One region of the Microbacterium sp. ZXX196 genome, then DNA from elsewhere that is predicted to be linked to it. Evidence: riboswitches for the same ligand, from Rfam matches in the RefSeq annotation. Region 1 holds a riboswitch; the other holds the start of a gene.
What was found. A riboswitch is a leader RNA that binds a small molecule or an ion and turns the genes downstream of it on or off. The one in region 1 is predicted to bind thiamine pyrophosphate.

Region 1 (3,403 bases):
GCAGCGCGCGGGAGATCGCGCGGCCGGTCGCATCCCCGCCGGCGTGAAGGATGCGGGTCCGCGAGTGGGCGCCCTCGCGACCCCGGGCGAGGGCGCCCGCGGCGTCGCGGTCGAACGCGACGCCCGCGTCGGCCAGGGCGCGGACGGCGCCGGCGGATCCGTCCACGAGCGCGGCGACCGCGCGAGCGTCCGCGAGCCCGGCGGACGCGGCCATCGTGTCGCGGGCGTGCGCGGCGCGGTCGCCCGCGTCCACGGGGCAGGCGATGCCGCCCTGCGCGTGCCAGGTGGATCCGCCCGCAGGGTCCGCCTTCGTGACGATCTCGACCTCCGCCCCCGCCGCGTCCGCGGCGAGCGCCGCCGCAAGGCCCGCGACGCCGCTGCCGACGATAAGCACCCGCGTCATGAGGGGGTCGCCGCGAGCATGCGTTCGAGCGCCACGCGCGCCGGCCGGGCGACCTCGCCCGTGACGCGGATGCGGTTGACGACCTCGCCGTCCACGAGCTTCTCGAGCGCCCAGGCGAGGTAGGCGGGGTGGATGCGGTACATCGTCGAGCAGGGGCAGACGACGGGGTCGAGGCAGAAGATCGTGTGCTGCGGGTTCTCGGCCGCGAGCCGGCGCACGAGGTTGATCTCCGTGCCGATCGCGAACGTCGTGGGCTCCGTGGCGCCCTCGATCGCGCGGCGGATGACGTCGGTGGATCCCGACTCGTCCGCCGCGTCGACGACGTCCATGGGGCACTCGGGATGCACGATGACGCGCACCTCGGGGTGCTCCGTGCGCGCCTGGTCGATCTGCGCGACCGTGAAGCGGCGGTGGACCGAGCAGAACCCGTGCCAGAGCAGGACCCGCGACGCGCGCACGTCGCCCTCGGAGGATCCGCCGAGGCGCCGGCGGGGGTTCCAGAGCGGCATCTGGTCGAGGGGGATGCCCATCGCCCGTGCGGTGTTGCGGCCCAGGTGCTGGTCGGGGAAGAAGAGCACGCGCCGGCCGCGGGCGAGCGCGGTCTCGAGCACCGCGCGGGCGTTTGAGGAGGTGCACACGATGCCGCCGTGGCGCCCGACGAACCCCTTGATCGCGGCCGAGGAGTTCATGTACGTCACGGGCACGACGGGGACGAGGCCGTCCTCGTCCGGCTCGTCGAGGGGCCCCAGCACGTCCTCGAGCTGCTCCCAGCAGTCCTCGACCTCGTCGATGTCCGCCATGTCGGCCATGGAACACCCCGCGCCGAGGTGCGGCAGGACCACGGCCTGGTCGGGTCCCGAGAGGAGGTCCGCCGTCTCCGCCATGAAGTGCACGCCGCAAAAGACGATCGCCTCGGCCTCCGGGTGCTCCGTCGCCGCGCGCGCGAGCTGGAAGGAGTCGCCGACGTAGTCCGCATGCTGGACGATCTCGTCGCGCTGGTAGAAGTGCCCGAGGATCACCGCGCGCTCGCCGAGGGCCTCCTTCGCGCGGCGGATCCGGTCGTGCAGCTCCTCGTCGGACGCCGCGCGATAGGACGCGGGCAGCTCGCCCTGGACCGGCGACGCGGGCGGGAAGGCGTCCGCCATCGACGAGCCGGGGCCGTACCCGGGAACGCGGTCAAACTCCCAGGGCGGCGCCTGGAGGTCGGTCGTGCAGGAGTCGTCCGTCCCGGCGGCGAGGGCGGCGGCCACGGAGGCGTCGGCGCGGGAGGCGAGGGTGATGCGGGTGGCGGGCATGAGGATCCTCGAATGGGAAAGGTCGGTATGACCTGAAGATGTGCCACACGTTAGGTGCTTTGGACCATAAGGGCAAGTCGGGGGCCTGCGGACCCGTGCGATAGGGTCGTCGCGAGACACGGGGTGTCCCCGCCGGGGACTGAGAACACACCCGCTGAACCTGATCTCGGTGACACGAGCGGAGGGATGTCCATGCACACTGTTGCGCGCCCGAACGGCGTCGACCTCGCTGGCCCGCTGGAACGCATGCGGCGCGAGGCGCCTCTCGTCCAGTGCCTGACCAACGCCGTCGTGACGAACGTCACGGCGAACGCGCTCCTCGCGGCGGGGGCGGCGCCCGTCATGGCGGATCTGCCGGGGGAGGCCGGGGAGTGCGCAGTGGCCGCCTCCGCCGTCCTCGTCAACGTCGGCACGCCGCACGATGCCTCCCGCGTGGCGATGCGCGAGGCCGTCGCCGCGGCGCGCGCCTCCGGAACCCCGTGGGTGCTCGACCCCGTCGGCGTCGGCGCCCTGACCCTGCGCACGGGCTTCGCGCGCGAGCTCCTCGCCGACCGGCCTGCCGCGATTCGCGGCAACGCGTCCGAGATCCGGGCGCTCGCGGGGGAGGCCGCGGCCGGGCGCGGGGTGGACGCGACGTGCGACGTCGACGCGGCCCTCTCTGCGGCGCGCCGCCTCGCGCGCGAGACCGGCGCCGTGGTCGCGGTCAGCGGGCCGCAGGACCTCGTCGTCGCGCGCGAGCGGGAGTTGCGGATCTCCGGGGGCAGCGCGTGGCTCACGCGCATGACCGGGGGCGGGTGCTCGCTCGGCGCCGTCGTCGCGGCGCTCGTCGCTTGCGCCGCCGATGCGGGCCCGTCGGCGGCGGTAGCGGCCGCGCACGCGCTGTACGCCGAGGCGTCCGAGCGCGCCGCGGGCCGCGCGGACGGTCCGGGATCCTTCGCCGTGGCGTTCCTGGACGCGCTCGCCGAGGTGGCGCCCGCCGACCTCGCGTCCCGCCCGATCGAGGTGGCCGCGTGAGCGCCCGCGCGGCGCTCGCCACCTACGTCGTGGCCGACCTCGCGACGCTCGCCGGGCGAGACGTCGCGGCGGTCGTGGCCGCGGCGGAGGCCGGGGGAGCGGGGACGATCCAGCTGCGCGCGAAGCGGCTGGGGGCCGGGGCGTTTCGGGACCTGGTGGCGGAGTGCGCCGCGGCGCTGGCGGGGACGGCGCGCCTTCTCATCAACGACCGGGTGGACGTCTACCTCGCGGCCGCGGCGGCCGGCGCGCGGATCCACGGCGTCCACGTCGGACAGTCCGACCTGTCCGCCAGCGACGTCCGCGGGATCGTCGGCCAGGGCGCCGTCGTGGGGGTGAGCGCGAGCACGCCGCGCGAGATCGCCGCGATCCACGCGCTGCCCGCGGGGACCGTCGACTACATCGGCGCGGGCGCCGTCCGCGCGACGCCCACGAAGCCCGACCATCCGGATCCCCTCGGCTGGGCCGGGCTCGCGCGCGCGTGCCGCGCGGCGCGGGAGGTGCCGGTCGTCGCGATCGGGGGCCTCGGGACGGGGGACGCGGCATCGGCGCGGGCGGCGGGCGCCGCCGGCGTCGCCGTCGTGCGAGCCGTGTGCCTCGCGGAGGACCCGCGCCGGGCCGCGGCGGACCTCGCGGCCGAATGGCGGGGGGCCGCATGACGCGCATCCCCCACGTCCTCTCGATCGCGGGGTCG
Region 2 (3,403 bases), on a different contig from region 1:
CCCGGAGGCCCTCCGCCGCCAGCAGCGTCTCGCCTGGGCGCGCGAGCGGCGCCCCCGCGTCGAACCCGGCGGCGTCCGGGGCGGCGTCGCCGAGCCGGACCTCGCGGTCGATGACGCCGCGCCACACGTCGGCGCGGTGCTCGACGATCACGAGCGTGGCGCCCGTCTCGTCCGCGACCCTCCGAACGGCGTCGCGCACCTCGCCGACGCCGTCCGGGTCGAGGTTCGCGGTCGGCTCGTCGAGGAGCAGCAGGCCCGGCCGCATCGCCAGCGCCCCGGCGAGCGCCAGGCGCTGCTTCTGGCCGCCCGAGAGCGCGGAGGTGGAGTGGTCGAGGCCGACGTCGAGGCCGACGAGCGCCAGCGCCTCCCGCACGCGGCGCCAGGTCTCCGCGCGCGGCACGCCGAGGTTCTCGCACCCGAAGGCGACGTCGTCGCCGACGCGGTGCATGACGGCCTGCGTGTCCGGATCCTGCAACACGAGCCCGGCGCGCCCCCGGATCGCGCGCGGATCCGCGCCGTCGACCGCGAGCTGGCCCTCCTCCTCGCCCTCGTCGGCGCCGCCCAGCACGCCGGCGAGGGCGTGCAGGAGGGTGGACTTGCCGGACCCGGAGAGCCCAGACAGGAGGATCCGCTCGCCCGGCTCGACCGCGAGGTCGAGGCCGCGCGCCGCCCAGGCGAGGCGCGACGCATAGCGCCACCCCCACGCCCGGGCGTCGACCCGCGCGCCGGTCACACGCGCGATGCGGACGTGCGACCCGCGGCGAAGCGGCCGAGCGCGCCCGTGGCGGCGAGCCCTCGGACGACGAGCCAGCCGCCGAGGCCGGCGATGACCGCGCCGGAGAGCGTCGTCGAGGCGATGTAGATCGTGGTGAACGCCGCGTCGGCCCCCGCGTACCAGAGCACGCGGTCGTTGATGCCGCACGCGAGGCCCGCGAGCGCGCCCGCGAGGACGGCCACGACGGGCCCGAACCGGCGGTACAGGAACAGCGCGAGGACGATCTCGGCGCCGAGCCCCTGCACGACGCCGGAGACGATCGTGAGGGCGGCCCACTGGTTGCCGACGAGCGCCGAGATGACGGCGGCGACGACCTCGGTGTAGACGGCCGCGCCGGGGCGGCGCACGACGAGACCGCCGATGACGCCCGCGATGAGCCACGGGCCCGCCATGAGCCCGCCGAGGCCCGGGGCGATCGCGCCGAGCACGCTCCCCGGCAGCTCGTAGCCGACGTTCCAGACGAGGAACACGACGGAGCACGCCACGGCGATGACGCTGGCCACGACGATGTCGACGACCCGCCAGCGGAGCCGGGCTCCCCCGGTGGTCTGAGCGGAATGAGTGCGCGCGGAAGCGCTCATGTTTCTCCCTTCCTGCGCCGGCATGATCCGGATCAGGTTCGACGGTCGGCGCGCGGCTCGCGCCCTCTCAGCCCGGCTTCTCGGACTCCCGTGGTTGTCGCCCCGCGACGCGGCGGGAACGATCGAGGTGATTTCCTCGGCGCCTGGGAGTATAGGCACGCGGGCCGGGGCCACGCCACCTGCGTTCCGAAATGCGATCGTGAGGTTTCGCCGGGCCGATCTGCGGGGATCCGCGAGAGCGATCACGTAAGTTGACCTACGTGAGCACTGACGATGGGCGCCCCCGCGGCGACGAGGGCACCCCCTCGGACGCCGCGCCGCAGGAGGGGCACGCGCCCCCCACGGAGCCCGTCCCCACGATCACGGGGCTGTTCGCGATGCCCGAGGCCCCCGCGGATCCGCCCGCCGACGCCCCGGGCGCCACGGAACCGGACGCGGCGGTCGCGTTCGTCGACGAGCCCGAGCCGCAGACCGACTCGGTGCGCATCATCGCGGAGATGTTCCGCGGGTTCCGGCGCCGCAGCGAGACGCCCGAGGAAGACCTCCAGCAGCTGCTCGGCACCGCCACGCAGTCGCTGCCCGTCATCTCCGACGGCCAGGTCGTGCCCGCCGAGCCCGCCCCGATGTCGGGGCCGATCTCGCTGCCCGCGCCGCCGTCGCTCGAGGAGACCCCGGCCGACGAGTCGGACGAGGTCGACGCCGAGCTCATGACGGACCCGGCCTCGGACGAGTGGGACGACGCGGCGGCCGAGCCCCCGGCCGCGGCCCCCGCCCTCGCGGCCGCCGCCGGCGCCGCCGCGGCCGCCCACGCCGATGCCCCGGGCGAGATCGTGCGCCCGCCCGCCGAGCCGACTCCCGAGGAGACCGTCGTGGCCGCACCCGACGCACCCGATCCGCGCGTGCGCACGGCGTATGTTCCCCACGACGCCGACAACCAGGCCGAGCAGGCGCTCGCCTGGCTCACCGCGGAGAGCGTCGCGACGGGGCAGTCCCCGCTCGTCGGGCTGCAGGCCGACCTCGTTCCCGAGAAGCGCCGGCGCCGCTGGGCCGGCGCGGTCCTCGCCCCGATCGTGACGGCGATCATCCTCGCGGTCGCGTACGTCGTCGCCTTCGCCGTCTGGCCGCTCGACAACGTCTCGCCCACCGTCTCGGCCGTCGAGGTCGACACCCCCGTCGGTGCCAGCGCGAACCTCCCGTGGCCCACCAACGGCCAGGCGGCCGTCTCGGTCGCGGGCACGGGCGAGATCCTCAGCTCGTCCGAGACGGGCGTGGCCGAGACCGCCGCGCCCATGGCGAGCCTGACGAAGGTCATCACGGTCATGGTGCTTCTCGACCGGCAGCCGCTCGAGGCGGGCGAGGACGGCCCGTCCTACGACTTCGGATACCTCGACCAGATCGAGGCCGACGCGCTGCGCTGGCAGAACGAGTCGGCGCTCGACGTGCCGATCGGCGGGACGCTGACGTACCGGCAGATGCTCGAGGGGATCCTCATGGGATCCGCCGGGAACTACGCCAATAAGCTCGTCGACGCGCTGTGGGAGGGCGACCGCCTCGCCTACACGACCGACGCGATCGCCTGGTTGCAGGACAACGGGATCACGGACACGGTCGTCGTCGACGCCACGGGAATCGGCGTCGACAACCGGTCGACGCCGACCTCGATGGTGCGCGTGTCCGAGCTGGCGCTCGCGAACCCCGTCGTGGCGGAGATCGTCGCCCAGGAGATCGTGGAGCTGCCGGGCGCGGGCATCGTGGAAAACTCCAACCCGCTGATCTCGGAGGACGGGATCGTGGGGATCAAGACGGGCCACCTCGACGAGTGGAACGTCGTCACCTACAACCTCACGACCGCGAAAGACGTGGACACGGGCGGCGAGGAGCCGATCCGCGTATACGCCGCGGTCATGGGCCAGCTCGACTCGGACGCGCAGGCGCAGGTGAGCCGCGACCTGCTCGCGGCCGCGACGGCGGCCCTGCAGCCCGCGGAGGCGCTGCCGGCGGGCACGGTCGTCGCCACCGCGACCACGCCCTGGGGCGGGACGACCGA

Region 2: another riboswitch for thiamine pyrophosphate. It lies ahead of GJQ66_RS11340 (ECF transporter S component); the one in region 1 lies ahead of thiM (hydroxyethylthiazole kinase).

The regions. Positions count from the first base shown of each region.
Region 1 is NZ_WMEE01000001.1:265,006-268,408, forward strand. It holds gene nadB (L-aspartate oxidase) at 1-403, opposite strand, end outside; gene nadA (quinolinate synthase NadA) at 400-1,698, opposite strand; TPP riboswitch at 1,808-1,902, shown strand; gene thiM (hydroxyethylthiazole kinase) at 1,891-2,712, shown strand; gene GJQ66_RS01190 (thiamine phosphate synthase) at 2,709-3,368, shown strand; gene thiD (bifunctional hydroxymethylpyrimidine kinase/phosphomethylpyrimidine kinase) at 3,365-3,403, shown strand, end outside.
Region 2 is NZ_WMEE01000017.1:17,803-21,205, forward strand. It holds gene GJQ66_RS11335 (ABC transporter ATP-binding protein) at 1-733, opposite strand, end outside; gene GJQ66_RS11340 (ECF transporter S component) at 730-1,356, opposite strand; TPP riboswitch at 1,349-1,458, opposite strand; gene GJQ66_RS15210 (hypothetical protein) at 1,617-3,403, shown strand, end outside.